Regions from separate parts of the Paraburkholderia phenazinium genome, predicted to be linked through region 2. Evidence: riboswitches for the same ligand, from Rfam matches in the RefSeq annotation. Region 2 holds a riboswitch; the other holds the start of a gene.
The links. Region 2 has a riboswitch for ZMP and ZTP ahead of BUS06_RS24375 (tetrahydrofolate dehydrogenase/cyclohydrolase catalytic domain-containing protein). Riboswitches for the same ligand answer to the same signal wherever they lie in the genome.
Positions count from the first base shown of each region.

Region 1 (8,996 bases), on a different contig from region 2:
CGATGCGAACGGGCGACATGTCCGCGATACGACGGCACAGCGTAGACCACCAGTATTGCGGCGATTGCGAGCGCAATGATCAGTTCGAGCAGCGTGAAAGCCTTGGCGGCATCGAAGGCCCTGAAGGCCGAACGATGCGCTTTCGAGTTCGCATGTGAATAGTGCTCATTCATACCGTTACTTCTCTAAAACGGGCGTGCAGCGACCCGCCGCCAGTGCCGCTCGATCTTCTCGCCGTCCACGACCAGTTCCAGTTGCAGCCACGTCTGCGTCTCCTGGGTGCGGCCGAATCCCCGTGCGGTTAGCAGATACGCCTTTGCCTCGGGACGCGTTGTCAGTTGCCAGGCTTCCACCAGGCATTGCGGGGGAGAGACTGAGCCGGGCCACTGTGCAATTGGTGTAAAAGCTCCGGCGGAGAAGGTCGGCTCGAGCTTCCATCCGGCTGGCTCGGCGGCGATTGCGATTCCACCGACGACGGGTGCCGTGCCCGACAGAACCGCCCGGGCGCATAAGGTAAGCGCCGAATCGGCGGCGTGGAAGGCTTGCAAGGTCTCCCGAAGGTTGTTCGTGGAGCGCGACGCCGCCAATGAGGCTTCGAACGAGGCGGCCGACGTCACCAGCATCATCGATGAGATCAACAGGACGATTGGCAAGGCTGCGCCGCGCACGCGTTGGGTGGACGCGCCGTGATCGGGCATATGCGAGGCACGGCGTAGGCCGGGAAAGCGCAGCGACGCTTGCGCCAGCGGCCGCTCCACCGACGCCGGGTCGTTTGACTGGCAGGTCGTCATAACGCGTCGCCTTCGTTGTTCCGAAGCGCCACACGCCGCCAGAAGGCCTGCCGCGCGCGCATGTCCGTTCCGATGACGCTCGCACCGTCGCAATCGACGTAACGCACGCGCCGGCCCTGCGGTGCACCGCGCACCAGCACGCAGAGGTCTACGGCAACGACGTTCGCCCATTGGGCTGTTGCGACTGCGGACGCATCCAGCGCGCTTTGTGCGCCCGCGAGCCAATACCGGATCCGTAGACGCTCGACGCCCTCCACCAGCGGCTGCGCCGAACCGGATTTGCCGTTGCCGTCGCAATACAGCTCAAATTCGCTCGTCGAGCCGCTTTGCTTCGCATAGAACCGATTGACGATCAACATGCGGCCCGCACCGAATGCTGCGTCGCCGATGCTCACCGCCTGGCCGAGACAATCGGTCGACTGCCCGGTCGACGACGGCCACGTCGAAACGTTATCGCCGACATACCGAATCGCAATGCCGTCCGACCGACTGGCCAGCGCTTCGCACGTGGGGTTGTCGTCGGCGCCCGTGGGCCTCGCAGACGAACATCCGAACAGAGTCGGTCGGAGTTGCGGCAAAGGTGCGTCAACGGGAATGAACCCGGTCATCTGGAGCTGCTGACCGATCACCGTAAGCGCTGCCAGACCCGCTTCGCGCATCTGTAGCGCGTCGCCGGCTTCGCCAAACGCTGCCCGTTGCGAGCGATACAGCGAAACGGCGCCAGCGGTCACGACGAGCCCCAGCGCCAGGGCAATCGTCACTTCGACGAGCGTATGGCCGCGCGGAAAAATGGCACGTAGTTTCATTTGACAAACGCCACGACAGAACACGACAGTCCAGCGGCAACCGGCAGATCGCCGCACGAATCGGGCTTGTCTATCACCTGCACCGATGCGGGCGTCTTGGCCACAGCCGACCATATGACGCGCGCGAACGAGACTCCCCCGCCGTGCTCGCTGATCGACGCGTCGCCCTTCGGCAGCAGACTCGCGGTGCGATCGCTCCACTGTCGCAAGGCGGTGTCGCCATCTGCCGGTGCGCGTGCCGCTTCCGCCAAGGCGTCCGACAGAAGTGCGGCGTGTTCCCGCAGTGCTGCAGCACGTGTGTCTCGCGCAATCCATAACTGCGTCGCAATCAGGCCGAGGGCCGTGACTGCTGTCAGCGCAACCGCAAGCATGACCTCGATCAGCGATGCGCCGCGCGACCATCTGGCTTGTGCAGCGTTCATGACGTTGCTCCGCATGCGCCGTCGACGATGCGCGGCCGTCCACCCGCCGCGATACGGATGCAGCGCCGCCACGACTGCCCTTGTGTCGCCCGCGAAGCGGCGTGCGGTGCGATGTCGAAGTTACGGAAGCTGCCGATCAACTGACCGGAGGGCGGCGTGAACGTGAGATTCGTCTCGATCCCGGCAATACTCACCGCAGCCAGTTCGGCCTGCGCACGTAACACCGATGGCGTTCCAGCGCGCTCGACCATCACTGCCCATCCGCATGACCAGTCCGCCAATCCGGTGCGGCAAGCTTGCCCGGAGGCAAGACAGTGCCGCGCCGCGTCGACCCGGCACACAGTCACACGCACACCGCGCCTGACGGCTTCGCTGCGCGCGTATGACAACGTCGAAAGGAGGGCTCGCGCACGCGCATCGACCTGGTCGCGCGTATGCCACGCGACGAACGATGGTGTCGTCATAACCGCAATGACCGCCAGCACGGCAACCACGACCAATGTTTCGATCAACGTAAAACCGCGGGCCACGCGCGGTAAATCTGCATCCTGCTTCATCTGCATTCCTCAACTTCAAAAGAATGCGATCAATTTACGCAAGCAGGAGTGCGTCGACAATCTGCCGAACGGCCAGGTAGCGGACGAGCGGCGTCACCCGCAACAATGTCGGTGACGACTACAGGGAGAATAAAAGATGCTATTGCGCGAACAATCAGCGCTTGCGGGTAGGCTTGGGCGGCGTCGCCGCGCGGCGAAACTCTTCGATGACGTCTTCGAATTCAGACACGTCCTCGAAACGCCGGTAGACAGAAGCAAAGCGCACGTAGGCAATCGTGTCGAGCGCACGCAACTCGTTCATCACGAGTTCGCCAAGACGCTCGCTGCGCACTTCGCGCTCGCCACTACCCAGCAGTTGGTATTCAATACGGGCGACAGCCGCGTCGACCGCGTCCGCCGCAACCGGGCGCTTGCGCAGCGCCAGTTGCATGCTCGCGACGATCTTGCGGCGATCGAATTCGGTGCGGCTGCCATCCTTCTTGACGACCGACGGCAACGCCAGCTCGACCCGCTCATACGTCGTAAAACGTTTGTCGCAGGCCGGGCAGCGGCGGCGCCGGCGAATCGCGGCGCCGTCCTCGGATACGCGCGAGTCCACGACCTGCGTATCGTCATGCCGGCAGAAGGGGCAGCGCATCGCTTACTTGTAGACCGGGAAGCGCTTGGTCAACTCGGCGACCTGCGTGCGAACGCGTTCGATCGTCGCCGCGTCTTCCGGGTTGTCCAGCAGATCGGCGATCAGGTTACCCACCTGCTCCGCTTCCTTCACGCCAAAACCGCGCGTGGTCATGGCAGGCGAACCGAGGCGAATACCGCTCGTCACGAACGGCTTTTCCGGATCGTTCGGAATTGCGTTCTTGTTGACGGTGATATGCGCCGCGCCGAGCGCCGCTTCCGCTGCCTTGCCCGTGATGTGCTTCGCACGCAGGTCGACCAGCATGACGTGGCTTTCCGTACGGCCCGAGACGATGCGCAGACCGCGCTTCACGAGCGTTTCGGCCAGCACGCGGGCGTTGTCCACAACCTTCTGCTGGTATTCCTTGAATTCCGGCGACAGCGCTTCCTTGAACGCAACGGCCTTGCCGGCAATCACGTGCATCAGCGGACCACCCTGGATGCCCGGGAAGATTGCCGAGTTGATCGCCTTTTCAAACTCGGCCTTCATCAGGATCACGCCGCCGCGCGGGCCGCGCAGGCTCTTGTGAGTCGTGGTGGTGACGAAGTCCGAATGCGGCACCGGGTTCGGGTAGACACCCGCGGCGATCAGACCGGCGTAGTGCGCCATGTCGACCATCAGGTACGCACCAACCGATTTGGCGATCTTCGACAGACGCTCGAAGTCGATGCGCAGCGCGAAGGCCGAGGCGCCGGCCACGATCAGCTTCGGCTTGTGTTCCTGAGCGAGCTTCTCAGCCGCGTCGTAGTCGATGTCTTCCGCTTCGTTCAAACCGTAGCTGACGACGTTGAACCACTTGCCCGACATGTTGACCGGCGAGCCGTGCGTGAGGTGGCCACCGTGCGCGAGGCTCATGCCCATGATCGTGTCGCCCGGCTTGAGCATGGCGAAGAACACGCCCTGGTTCGCCTGCGATCCGGAATTCGGCTGCACGTTCGCAGCTTCAGCGCCGAACAGTTCCTTGACGCGGTCGATAGCGAGCTGCTCGACGATGTCCACGTATTCGCAGCCGCCGTAGTAGCGCTTACCCGGATAACCTTCCGCGTACTTGTTGGTGAGCTGCGAGCCTTGCGCAGCCATGACAGCCGGGCTCGTGTAGTTTTCCGACGCGATCAGTTCGATGTGGTCTTCCTGACGGCGGTTTTCCTGCTCGATCGCTTTCCAGAGTTCAGGATCGACGTTGGCGATGGTGCTTTGGGCTCTGTCAAACATACGGATTCCGTTGAGTGTTTTCAGGTTGACCGGATCGTGCGCCGAATTTCGTGCAGAAAGCGTAGTGGGTACGCGGCGCTGCTGGCGGCTGTGCCAGCCCTGACGTGGCGGATGAAGATAAGCCGCACACGCGAGGCAGGACAGCCACCGGCGGCGCAATTGACTGCGCGCGGATCACGGCTGCCCAGGCGAACGGCAAAACGGCACCCTGCGCTTCACGGTGGGACGCTCCACCTTGAACCTGTTTGGTTCTATCGCCAGTCACGCAGGGATGAGCGCGTTAGTTTATTGGAACCGCCTGGAATAGGCAACCGGCCCGCCGCGTGGCCCGCAGGGGCAAGCGCCCTGCAAACATCAGACGAAATCCCGCAACGAGCAGGAGCCGTCCCGGCACCCGTAACGCCCGCCGAGGCGGACGGCCCGGCCGCGAATGACCCACCGGTCTCTCATGCCGCCTCCGCGCGCCCGGAGACGCTCCACTGGCGGCAAGGGCGTTCTTGCCGCAGCGCCGCATTGCAAGTAGGCTTGGCGACTTTCCCCTCTCCCCATCAGGAAAACGCAATGATCGTCTTCGTCACCGGGGCGTCCGCAGGATTCGGCGCTGCCATCGCCCGTACTTTCGTCAAGGGCGGCCATCGCGTCGTCGCCACCGCGCGCCGTAAAGACCGTCTGCAGGCGCTTGCCGACGAACTGGGCGACGCGCTTTTGCCGCTCGAACTCGACGTGCGCGACCGTGCCGCCGTCGCCGCCGTGCCCGCCGCGCTACCGGAGAGCTTTGCGGCGATCGACGTGCTGGTGAACAACGCGGGCCTCGCGCTTGGCCTTGAACCTGCGCAACGCGCGAACCTCGACGACTGGCAAACCATGATCGACACGAACTGCTCCGGGCTCGTGCACGTCACGCATGCATTGCTACCCGGGATGGTCGAGCGCAAATGCGGCCATGTGTTTAACCTAGGTTCGGCGGCGGCAAACTGGCCGTATGCGGGTGGTAACGTCTACGGCGCCACCAAGGCTTTCGTGCGCCAGTTCAGCCTGAACCTGCGCGCCGATCTGGCCGGCACGCCGTTGCGCGTAACCGATGTCGAGCCTGGCTTGTGCGGGGGTACCGAGTTTTCCAACGTGCGCTTTCGCGGCGACGACGAGAAGGCGGCCAACGTCTACCAGAACGTGCAGCCGCTGACCGCCGAGGACATCGCCGATGCGATCTACTGGACCGCGACGCGCCCGGCACACGTCAACGTCAACACGATCGAACTGATGCCCGTCGCGCAGTCGTTTGCGGGGTTATCGGTGCATCGCGGCTAAGGCCGCCTTATCCGGACTGACCCACGAAATAACGTGGGGTTTTGCGTTCCGGGTAAAATGCGCCGCATGAATATGTCCCCCAGCGAGCCCGATGCGGGAATCGGCTTCATCTGGCCGATTCGCGTGTACTACGAAGATACCGATGCTGGCGGCATCGTGTTCTACGCGAATTATTTGAAGTTTTTCGAGCGGGCACGTACCGAATGGCTACGAGCATGCGGCGTCGAGCAGGACCGCCTGGTGCAGGAAACGGGCGCCCTGTTCATCGTACGCAGCACCGCGCTCGACTATCTCGCGCCCGCCCGGCTTGACGATCTCGTCAAAATTGTTAGCCGCCCCGAACGAATTGGCCGCGCGTCGGTCGATTTCTTCCAGGAGGCCTGGCGCGAGGGCACGCTGCTTGCTACGGGGACCATTCGGGTCGGCTGCGTCGACCGGGTAACGCTGCGCCCTGCCGCGATTCCTGCATCTGTCCTCGCCGCATTGCGTCGAGGGGCCGATGTAAGTATGTGCAACGTGTCAACGGACAACGGTTGAACATCGTTGTTACGGGGCCAGTGAACTCGTATCGATCAAGCAACACAAAGCATGGTTCGGCCCGCGGTCTGCCGAAGCTTCCGGTTTCCTCACGGCAAGCTTCGACTGACCTTGCAGCCGGACGCCCCCTTCCGGGACGTTACAGCGAACCTATATGAACACTACACAAGATCTATCGATCATTTCTCTCGTTCTTAATGCGAGTCTGCTGGCCCAGGCAGTGATGGCACTGTTGCTGCTGCTGTCGCTGCTGTCGTGGACTTTCATCTTCCGCAAGTGGTTTGCGATCCGCCGCGCACGCGCGCAGACTGAGCGTTTCGAACGCGATTTCTGGTCCGGCGGCGACCTGCAGGCGCTCTATCAAAGCGCTGCGAACAACCGCCATACGATCGGTGCGCTCGAACGCATCTTCGAGTCCGGCATGCGCGAATTCCTGAAGGGCAAGGAAAAGCGACTTAACGACCCGGGCCTGATCCTCGACGGCGCCCGCCGCGCGATGCGCGCCGCGTTCCAGCGCGAGATGGATGTGCTCGAAGCCAATCTGGCGTTCCTCGCCTCGGTGGGTTCGGTCAGTCCGTACATCGGTCTCTTCGGCACGGTTTGGGGGATCATGAATGCGTTCCGCGGCCTCGCCAACGTCCAGCAGGCCACGCTCGCCAACGTCGCGCCAGGTATCGCCGAGGCGCTGACCGCAACGGCAATCGGCCTGTTCGCAGCCATTCCGGCGGTGGTGGCCTACAACCGTTACGCGCACGACATCGACCGTCTGGCGATCCGCTTCGAGACCTTCATCGAAGAATTCTCGAACATCCTGCAACGTCAGGCGCACTAAGGAGTCCACGATGGCCGGTTCCTCCAGTCGCTCCTCCAGTATGCGCGGCAGCCGTTCGCGCCGCGCGATGGCCGATATCAACGTCGTACCGTATATCGACGTGATGCTCGTGCTGCTCGTGATCTTCATGGTGACCGCGCCGCTCGTCGCACCGTCGATCGTCAATCTGCCTACCGTCGGCGGGGCCGCTCCGCAACAGCAGACACCGCCGGTTGTCGTGAATATCCGCGCAGATGGCAACATGAACGTCAAATATAAAGACGACAATGGCGCCATGCAGCAGGAAAGCATGACGCGGGCGGATCTCGATAGCTTCGTCACCGACCGCGAGCAGTCGCACCCGGACCAGCCGGTTGTGATCGCCGCTGACAAGACGGTGAAGTACGAAGCGGTGATGAACGTGATGTCCGACCTGAAGGCTCGCGGCGTCAAGCGCGTTGGCCTGCTCGTCAAATCGCAATGATCCGCAAGAATTCCACTTACCCGCTCCAGCCGCCGCGTGAACGCGGTACCTGGCGAGCGTTCGCGCTCGCGCTGGTGATGCATGCGCTGCTTGCGTTCTTTCTGTACCACGGCATTCAATGGCAGAACAGCACGCCCGCGGGCGCCGAAGCCGAACTGTGGACGGAGGTGCCCGACGTCACGACGCCGCGGCCGCCACCGCCGCCTCCGGTGCCGGTAGCCCCTGCTCCGCCGCTGCCTGATGAACAGGCGGATATTGCGTTGCAGGAAAAGAAACGTCAGCAGCAGGAAGCCGCACGCCAGGCCCAGCTTGCCGAACAGCAGCGACAGCAGCAGCTGCAAGCCCAGCAGGAGGCCGATGCGAAGCGCCAGCAACAACTCGCCGACCAGGCTGCGCAGCTGGCCGCCCAGAAAGCTCAGGCCGCCAAGCTGAAGCAGCAACAGCAGCAGGCTGACAAGCTCAAGCAGCAGCAATTAGCTGATCAGCAAAAGCAGGATCAGTTGAAGCAGCAGCAACTGCAGGAGCAGCAACAACAGGCCCAGGCCGACGCGCAAAAGAAGGCTGATGAGCAGAAGGCGGCGAAGGCGGCTAAAGCGGCGGCCGACGCAGCGCAAGCGAAGAAGCTCGATCAGGAGCGTCGTGCGCGGCTTGCACAGATGCAAGGTATGGCCGGGGGCGAAGGCTCGACGGGCAACGGTCTTGCGAAGAGCGGCACCGGTAGTGGCTCTGGCGGCACGTCGACTTCGCCGGGGTATGCGGACAAGGTCAGACGGCGCGTGCGGCCCAACATCGTTTGGTCGGGTGATACGCAAGGTCTGGAAACCGAAATTTCCGTACGTTGCTCGCCTACGGGCACGCTACTGGACGTGACGGTCACCCGTCCCAGCAGCAATCCCCAGTGGGATGCAGCCGCTGAGCGAGCCGTCAGGGCGTCCGATCCGATGCCGGTCGATGTTGATGGTAAAACGCCGTCGAGCTTCAAGATTACCTTACGCCCGGCTGGTTGATAGCAGGCCCAACGCCCCGTCCAGCGGGGCGTCTCCGGGAACGAATTGAGAGTTTCCCGGTCTGTCTGCTGTCATACCGTGATAGAAATCGTATTTTTTGGGAATCCATACAGCATGACTTTGATGACCAAGCTAGGCCTGCGGACATTGGTGGCGTCGTGCCTGATTGCAGCGGGCGGCGCCGCACACGCCCAACTTAACGTCCTCGTTACGGGCGTCGGAGCTACCCAGTTCCCCATCGCGACGGCGAATTTCGCCAATGAAGCGAACTCGCCGCAACAGGTCAGCACGATCGTGCGCCAGGATCTGCAACGCAGCGGCAAATTCACCAACGTCGACGCCGGCAGCGCGCCCGTTTCGGAAACCGATTCGGTCGATCTGGGTA
Region 1 is NZ_FSRM01000001.1:4,417,075-4,426,070, forward strand. It holds gene BUS06_RS19765 (type IV pilin protein) at 1-173, opposite strand, end outside; gene BUS06_RS19770 (pilus assembly PilX family protein) at 186-791, opposite strand; gene BUS06_RS19775 (type IV pilus assembly protein) at 788-1,597, opposite strand; gene BUS06_RS19780 (type IV pilus modification PilV family protein) at 1,594-2,019, opposite strand; gene BUS06_RS19785 (GspH/FimT family pseudopilin) at 2,016-2,582, opposite strand; gene nrdR (transcriptional regulator NrdR) at 2,731-3,213, opposite strand; gene glyA (serine hydroxymethyltransferase) at 3,217-4,464, opposite strand; ZMP/ZTP riboswitch at 4,640-4,739, opposite strand; gene ydfG (bifunctional NADP-dependent 3-hydroxy acid dehydrogenase/3-hydroxypropionate dehydrogenase YdfG) at 5,026-5,772, shown strand; gene ybgC (tol-pal system-associated acyl-CoA thioesterase) at 5,830-6,309, shown strand; gene tolQ (protein TolQ) at 6,464-7,141, shown strand; gene tolR (protein TolR) at 7,152-7,604, shown strand; gene tolA (cell envelope integrity protein TolA) at 7,601-8,611, shown strand; gene tolB (Tol-Pal system beta propeller repeat protein TolB) at 8,726-8,996, shown strand, end outside.
Region 1: another riboswitch for ZMP and ZTP. It lies ahead of glyA (serine hydroxymethyltransferase); the one in region 2 lies ahead of BUS06_RS24375 (tetrahydrofolate dehydrogenase/cyclohydrolase catalytic domain-containing protein).

Region 2 (8,996 bases):
TCAGCCGCTATTTTGAAGAGAACTCTGGAACAAGCTTTGGCGCTCGCGTCGCCTCGTATCGTGCCTCGCCCGGCCACGTTGTTGAGCACGGTGATCCATCTCAGTGTCGTGGCGCTGTGGCTGCTGCTGTTCGCGCGGGCGTTCTTTCTGCAGGGCGTGGTGGCATGGTCGACGGGGATTGCGTACGTGCTTTACGACACCCTTCTGCTCGTATTCGTCGCAGTCAAGACGCTACCGCTCATGCGGCCGTTGGCACCGCTCGATCCGGCTTCGGATCGACGCAGTTTGCCCAGCATGGGCGTGATCGTCGCCTCGCATAACGAGGCAGCGGTGCTGCCCATCACGCTGGCTGCGTTGCTGCGGCAAACGCACGGCCCGGAGCAGATCGTGATTGCCGACGACGGCTCGACCGACGGCACCGCCGCGCTCCTGACCGGACGCTTCGGCCTGACGGCGGCGCCTGATGGCCACCTGAGCGCGCCGAGCTCGCTGCATCCGAACCTGTACTGGCTGCGCGTGCCGCACGGCGGCAAGGCGCGGGCACTGAACGCCGCCATCACCGAGATGACCACCGACACGGTCATGACCGTCGACGCCGACACGCTGCTCGACGACGACGCCACTTACGCCATGCGGGCGGCCTTCGCGAGCGAACCGAAGCTGGTGGCGGCAGCGGGCATCCTCGTGCCGGTCTGCGGCAAGTCCTTTTCCGGCCGCGTGTTCCAGTGGTTCCAGACCTACGAGTACATGCGCAACTTCATTGCCCGCTTTGCGTGGATGCGTGCCGACAGCCTGCTGCTGATCTCCGGCGCGTTTGCCTCGTTCAAGCGCGAGGCGCTGGTCGAGGTCGGCGGCTTCGACCCGCAATGTCTGGTGGAGGACTACGAACTGATCCATCGGCTGCGCCGCTATTCGGTCGATCACGGGCTCGGCTGGGATGTGCGCGTGGTCGGCGATGCACAAGGGCGAACCGACGCGCCCGGAACGCTCGGCAGTTTCCTGCGGCAGCGGCGCCGCTGGTTTGCGGGCTTCCTGCAGACGCAGTACTGGAATCGCGATATGACGGGCAACCCGCGCTACGGCACCCTCGGCATGCTGATGCTGCCGGTCAAGGCGATTGACACGATGCAGCCCATCTACGGGTTGACGGCCTTCGTGTTGCTGCTCGCTTTCCTCGTCGGCGGCCATGGGACGCTGGTGCTGTCGATTTTTGGCGTGATCGGCGCGAAAATCGCCATCGACCTGGCTTTCTACGTCTGGTCCATCGATCTGTACCGCCGCTGGACGGGTCAGCGCGTCGGCTCTAGCGTGGGATTGGCGCTGGTCGCCGCAATAGTCGAGCCCTTCACATTCCAGTTGCTCCGCCACACTGGCGCCCTGCTGGGATGGCTGCATTTTTTACGTGGTGGCCGCGTCTGGGGCGTGCAGCGGCGCTCAGGACTGGTCGCACCCGACGAAAGTTGACGGCAGGCGGGAAACCCCAGGTATTGTCAAAAACATCAATTGCGCACCTTCTAGTAGACTGACTCCCCATGTCGGCCCCAATCCTGTTGGGGGCCCATCCAGGTTTCAGACTATAAGGAGGCGTCGCCCATGCATGGAGTTCCTTCGCTGGATAGCAGCACTATCGATGCGCCTGTCGACGCTATTGCCGATGCATCTGACGAAGTATCTTCCGCGGCATTCGTCGAAGCGCGCCCTGACGCGCCTGTTCGCGATTTGCGTCGCGTTCCGATCCACCCCGATTACTGGTATCCGCTTGCCTGGTCGCATGAGGTCAAGCGGGGCAAGGCGCACGGCGTAACCTTCGCAGGCGAGCCGATCGTACTCGTGCGTACCGAGTCGGGCGTCACGTTTGCGCTGGAAGACCGCTGCGCGCATCGCCAGGTGCCGCTGCACGGCGGCGTGGTGGACGGCGAAAACATCCGCTGCTGTTATCACGGCTGGACCTACGATTGCACGGGCCGTTGTGTCGATATTCCCTATCTCGGCCGTGAGCGGCTGCCCAACGGCGTGCGCTCGTACCCGTGCCGCGAGGAACAAGGGTTGATCTTCGTGTTCCCGGGCAATCCAGCGCTGGCTGAGGAGCGCCCGTTGCCGCCGCTCGCCTCGCTCGGCGACAAGGCGTACAAGACGCGCCGCTTTGGCCGCGAAGTAAAGTGCCACTATTCGTTCATGCACGAAAACCTGATGGACATGAACCATCAGTTCCTGCATCGCAAACAGATGGGGCAGATGCGGGCGCGGTCGCTGGGACGGCGTCGCGGCGAGGGCTGGGTCGAGGTGGACTACACGTTCGCGCGGATGGCCGGCGAGCAGCCGATCGGCGAAGCGCTGGTCTTCGGCCAGAGCCGTAAAGGCACGCAAGGCGCGGACAAGGACGTGATGACCATCCGCACCGAATATCCGTACCAGACGCTGCAGATCCGCACGTCGGATTCGACGCTCGTGATGAACCTGTGGATCGTGTATGTGCCGGTCGATAGCGAGCAGCGCGTCAACCGCACCTTCGGCCTGCTGTCCATCCGCAAGCCGGGCATTCCGGTCCTGCTCGATATGGCGTGGCCACTGCTAGTGTGGTTCACCGAGCGGATTTTCAAGGAAGACCGCTGGATCGTTGAGCGTGAACAGGAAGCGCACGATCGCCAAGGGGCGGACTGGAACCACGAGGTGTTTCCGGTCATCAACGAACTGCGCGCACTGTTGCGCGAGTGCGGCGCGCCGCCGGCTGCGGGCCATTTCAAAGGTGTGCGTATTGGGCCGGCCGAAGCAACGACCTAAGGCGACGGCGGGCTCATTCGCTTTCCGCGATGCCCGCCTTGGACAAGCCTGATTCACTCTCGGCGCGGGCTGTGCGTCTGCGCTGCAGCCATGGCTCCGCAATCGACGCCACAGCGCCGATTGCGCCCATCGTCAGCGAGAGCGTCACGATCAGCAAACCCGTATGGGCGCGGCTGGCGAACACCCCTACCAGCAATCCCGCCAGTGGCTGGGTCATGTTGTTCAGCAGGATGATGACGCCCGTGGTTTTGCCGTAGTCCTGGGGTGGAATGATCTTTTGCCGGGCGCTTCGAATGTAGACGTTGAACATCTTGTCGAAGCCGGTGATCAGCACGAAGCCCACCGCGTAGCCCCACGGGCCTGGGCTCGCGCCGGCCAGCACGCCTCCCAGGCAGATTGCCAGAAACGCCAGCAGACCCAACGTTTTCCTCGAAAACGAGGCGCGGGCGATCGTCACCAGAATCAAGACGGTGGCGATTGCGCCGATGGTTTGCAGCACCGCGTAAAAGCGTCCCGATTGATGATGGATGCCGGTGACCATGGCAGCGGATGTGGCCAGCGTCACGCCGATGACCAGGTTCTCGGCGGCGGCCAGCAGAATGACCTTCTTCAGACCGGGTAGGCGCACGACATGCTGTACTGCGGTTCGCAGCGGTTGGGTCCAGTGGCCTTGGGGCGGTTCTGCTGCGATAGCCTGAAAACCGCTCATGCGCTGCCACAACACAAACGACGCGTCGGCGATCAGGAACAGCACTCCGGTGGTGACCACGACGAACTCCCAGCGCCACCAGCCGAGCAGCAGCGCCGCTGCCATTGGGCCAAGTACGACGCCGAGCTGATCGGCCAATTGGGAGACCGCCAGCACGCGTTCGAACTTATGCGCTTTGAAGATTTGCGGCAGCATGACTTCGCGGGCGACGAAGCCTTGGCTCGTCAGGATGCCGCAGCAAGCGGAGAGCGCAATCAGCCAGCCGATTCCGCCGAAGGCCGCGTAACCGACGACCCCTGCGATACAGACGACGGCACGGTAGGTCTGGCTGATACGCATCAGCTTGAGTGGGGAGAAGCGGTCGCTGAACGCGCCGAAGAGCGGGAAGAACAGATAGCGCGGCAGCGCTTCGACGAAAAAGGCGATACCGGACCACGACACTTTCTGGGTCGTCTGGAATACGACTAGTGGTACCAGGAACAGCAGAATCTGGTCGGCCAGCCGTGCAAAGAAAAGCGAGCAGAAAAATGCCTGATGGTTGACGCGCACGGTTCTTTACCTGTTGGTCACGGTGCTTCGCAGGGGTGGCGGGAGCGTAGCGGGCAGACTGAAGGATAACCGGTGTTAGCGTGAGTTATCATAGGCGCCTACGCGACTGGCGAGAGAAGATGGATCACCATCGGGAAGCGTAGAGGTCGCACCGCCGTTCGCCTGGGCATCTTGATCGTTCTCTTAAGGAGACTTCCGATGACTGCCCCGAGTATTGCCCTTCCCCTCGCTTCATTTCTATTGCCCGCATGTCACCGTCTGCGCGGCGTCGTATTTCCCCGGTATTGCGTCCATCTTTTGCAGCGTAGCGGCTATTACAGCGCGACCATCGTGTGGAGCTGAGCCATGAACAATCCTCTGAATTGTGTGATCCTGGACGGCAAGGCGCTCGCCGCTTTGGGCGAACAGTCTTTGTCCGCACGCGTAGCCGCCCTCAAGACAAACAACGGCGCCCAGACGCCCATACTCGCTACCATTCTGGTCGGTGACGATCCGGCCTCCGCTACCTATGTGCAGATGAAGGGCAACGCGTGCCGGCGCGTCGGGATGGATTCGCGTCTGGTCAAACTGCCTGCCAGCAGCACCACGGACGAGGTCCTCGCCGAGATCGAAAAGCTCAACGCCGATCCTAACGTTCAAGGGATCTTGTTGCAGCATCCCGTGCCCGCTCAAGTCGATGAACGCCGATGTTTCGATAGCATCTCGATTCTCAAGGACGTCGACGGCGTGACGAGCCACGGCTTTGGCCGCATGGCGCTGGGCGAACCGGCGTTCGGCCCCGCGACGCCAACCGGCATCATGCGGCTGCTCGCGCACTACAAGATCGAGCTGGCCGGCAAGCGCGCGGTCGTGGTGGGCCGTAGCGCGATCCTCGGCAAGCCTATGGCGCTGATGCTGTCGAATGCGAACGCGACCGTCACCTTGTGTCATTCGAAGACGCTTGATCTCGAGGCCGAGGTACGCCGCGCGGAAATCGTCGTGGGCGCGGTGGGCAAGCCGAGGTTCATCCCGAGTCGCTGGATTAGCGACGGTGCTGTCGTGATCGATGCCGGCTACCATCCTGGCGGTGTCGGCGATATCGATCTCGATGGGCTTACGAGCCGCTGCGCGGCAGTGACGCCAGTGCCGGGCGGCGTGGGTCCGATGACGATCGCCACGCTGATCGCGCAGACCGTTGATGCCGCCGAGCGGGCAATGCGCGGCGAAGATTAGCGCGGCGAAGGCTAGCTCGCAGCCCGCCAAACCGATTGACCAAAAAATAGACGCGCGTTAGCATCATTCTATGAACGCCTCCGCCCTCTTCCTCGTCCGCTGCAAACACGCATGCTGTCAAAGCCTGCCAGAGGGAGCTTGCGTCTAGCGCGTCGGTTTGCGTCACGTTCAAGCTGGTTCCTGATGGCCACCCGTTGAAAGACTGGTGGCTTTTTTGTTTTTCGCCTTCCAAACCATACGGAAACTTCGATGTCTCTCGCCCTGTACGACACCTGGTCGCGCACTGTGCGGCCGTTCACAGCTCTGCAACCCAGTCACGTGGGTCTGTATTGCTGCGGACCTACGGTGTACGACCATGCGCACATCGGCAATCTGCGGACATATGTTTTCGAAGACGTGCTGCGACGAGTTCTTGCGCTAAACGGCTACAAGGTGCGGCACGTCGTCAATATTACTGATGTCGGCCATCTTGTCTCCGATGCCGATGAAGGTGAAGACAAGATGGAAAAGGGCAGCCGTCGCACGGGCGAGTCTGCATGGGAGATTGCGGAACGCTACACGCGTGCGTTCATGAGCGACTGGCGGGCGCTCAACCTGCTGGAACCCACGCTGTGGTGCCGCGCGACGGACCACATCGCGGAGCAGATCGCTTTCGTTGCCGAACTGGAACGCACCGGTTGCACATATCGGACGAACGACGGTGTGTACTTCGACACGAGCAGGCAGGACGACTATGGCTATCTGGCGCGTCTCGATCACGCCGGTTTGCAGGCTGGCAAGCGCGTTGCGCTAGGAGAGAAGCGCAGTGCGACGGATTTTGCGTTGTGGAAATTCAGTCCACCTGGATCGACGCGGCAAATGGAATGGGACAGCCCGTGGGGTCGCGGTTTTCCGGGTTGGCATATCGAGTGCTCGGCGATGTCCGCTAAGTACTTGGGGCCTTGGTTTGACATTCATTGCGGTGGCGAAGATCACATCGCCGTGCATCACAGCAATGAGATCGCGCAGACGCAAGCTCGACACGGCACGCGCTCAGCCAACTTCTGGATGCATGGACACTTTCTGACCTTGGATGCCGCCAAGATGTCCAAGTCGAGTGGGGACTTCTTGAGGCTGCAGAGCTTGATCGACCGCGGGATCGATCCTTTGGCCTACCGCTATCTTTGCCTTGGTGCGCATTACCGTAGCAAGCTGCGTTTCAATCATGAGGCACTTGAGGCCGCGCAGGCGGCGTTGGACAGGCTGCGCAAAGCCTATACAAGCTGGCCCGTCAGCGGCACTGCAGATGAGGATTTTGTGGCGCGCTTTAACGCAGAGGTCAATCAGGATCTGAATCTTCCGCGGGCGTTGGCCGTGCTGTGGGAACTGGTCAGGAGCGAGCTGCCCGATGAAACACGTCGGGCCACCGTTGATGTCTTTGACGCGGTGCTCGGGTTGCAGTTGGCTGAGTGGCGGGCGGATACGTTCGAAATTCCAGCGGATGTTGCTGACCTGGCGCGTCAGCGTGGGGAGGCACGCGCACGCAAAGATTGGCCCGAGTCGGACCGTTTGCGCGAGGTATTGAGAGCGAAGGGCTGGCAGATCGAGGACGGTGTGGATGGACAGCGTTTGAGTCCGCTGGATGCTAAAGGCGCTTAGAGAGCGCAGCGCAAAACCAGGCTCTCGCGACACCGCTTAGCAAGTCAACTGTATGCCGACTACGCTACGATAAACGCCGAACGTTGCGCTCTCCCTCGCCGCTTTTCCGGGCCACACAAAACAACGCCTCTAGTGATGCTTCGTACATGAAAAACGCTCGCACCTTCTTCGACCAGATCAATCAGGATTATCTGCAGATTCATCGGAAGGAGGGCGAGCTTTTCTGGCTGACCCACACGGGCCAGAGCGATGAACATGACGCGCAGCGTGCGGCTGGTCTTGCACGCAAGACCTTCCTCGCCGACTCTCGGCTCCTCGCGCAGACCAGAGAACATCTTGCGAGGGTTGAAGCCGCCCAGCAATCCGCTGAGCGCGATGCGTTGGTGAGCGGCTTGCGCGGCTGGGTCGCCGCATTCGAAGGCAATGCGATGGGTAGCGAGCGTGCGTCTACCTTACTTGCCGAACTGATCGCAATGGACGCCGATCTGTTTGCGCGCCGCCAAGCCTACAAGATGCATCACATCGGCGCGTCGGGCCGCACTGAAGAAGCTTCGCCCGCTGCGTTGCGTTCAAACCTCGCGTCAAACCCAGACGAAGCCTCGCGCAAAAGCTCACACGAGGCACTGTCTGGACTCGAACGCTGGGTGCTGGAAAACGGCTTTCTCGAGATCGTGGCGAAGCGCAACGAATTGGCGCGTGAACTCGGATATCGCGACTTCTTCGATTACCGGTTGCGCACCAATAGCGGTATGAGCCCGGAACAGCTCTTTGCGATCTTCGATGAATTTGAACGGAATACGCGCAATACGCATTTTGCTTCGATGGATCGCCTCGTCAGCGAGTACGGCGACGAAGTCTTGCAGCCGCACAACCTGCCATTCAGAGTTCGCGGAGGCGCCGCGCTAAAGGCGGATGCTTACTTTCCCTTTAGCAAGGCGTTGGAGCGTTGGGCTGAATCGTTCCGGCGTCTTGGCGTTTCGTATCGCGGCGCACGCATCGAAATCGATCTGCTGGACCGGCCGGGGAAGTTCACTACCGGCTTTTGCGCGTCGCCCGTAGCCAGTTATCACGACGACACGAACGGCTGGGTGCCTGCCGACGTCCGCTTCACCTCGACGGCCCGTCCGCAACAAGCGGGCGCAGGGCTGCGGGGGATCAACGTGTTGTTTCACGAAGCGGGACACGCCGCTCACTTTTCGAACGTTGCGCTCAATTCGCCGTGCTTTTCGCACGGCTTTGCCCCGACCACACCCGCATACCTCGAAGCCCAGGCAAAGTTCTTCGAAGCGTTGCCGGGTGACCCTTGCTGGATCCGACGCTACGCGCGCAACGCGGACGGCGAACCGATGCCTGACGAGATGATCCGCGACCGGGTCGAGTCGAACCGGGCTTTCCTCGCTTACAACGAACGGCGCGACCTGGTGCCGACTTACTTCGAGCAGGCCCTCTATGCCATGGACGATGCAGAGCGCACCACGGAGTCCGTGCTTGATCTGGAGCGCTCGTTGACGCAGCGCATGCTCGGTGTTTCGAGTAACACCGTCTATGTGCTGGGTATGCCTCACCCCATCTATCACGACATGGCCGTCTACTACCATGGCTATCTGCTAGCGAAGATGGCCGCGTCGCAGACCCGCGCTTATCTGACTCGCACGCTCGGCTATATCGTCGATAACCCAAAAGTGGGCCCCTTGCTGGTGAAGCATTGCTGGTCTGCCGGCAACAGTCTCACGCTCGATCAAACGCTGCGCAATATGACCGGGGAGGGTTTGACGTCGGCTTATCTGGCAGATGAATGCAACCGTTCACCGCAGGAAGCTTGGGCACTCGCGCAGGAGGCCATCGAGCGCACGGATCGGGCACTCGCAGCGCAGGCCGAAGCCGGTGGGGATCTGGATGCATCGATTTCGATCGTGCACGGTGCGCAATGCATTGCGACCAATGAGGAATCTTTACCGGCGATGTATGCGACATTTGAAGCGTGGATCGAGGATATGGCGACACACGACGTCACATAAGACTTGTGCCAATCTCAATGATCGATTATAAAAACATATCCCGACCACAAGTCGGGACACACCTTATCTAACGTTCACTCGCGGAGGAT
Region 2 is NZ_FSRM01000002.1:954,440-963,435, forward strand. It holds gene BUS06_RS24360 (glycosyltransferase family 2 protein) at 13-1,464, shown strand; gene BUS06_RS24365 (aromatic ring-hydroxylating oxygenase subunit alpha) at 1,594-2,781, shown strand; gene BUS06_RS24370 (MFS transporter) at 2,795-4,039, opposite strand; ZMP/ZTP riboswitch at 4,132-4,214, shown strand; gene BUS06_RS24375 (tetrahydrofolate dehydrogenase/cyclohydrolase catalytic domain-containing protein) at 4,385-5,251, shown strand; gene cysS (cysteine--tRNA ligase) at 5,501-6,889, shown strand; gene BUS06_RS24385 (M3 family metallopeptidase) at 7,036-8,907, shown strand.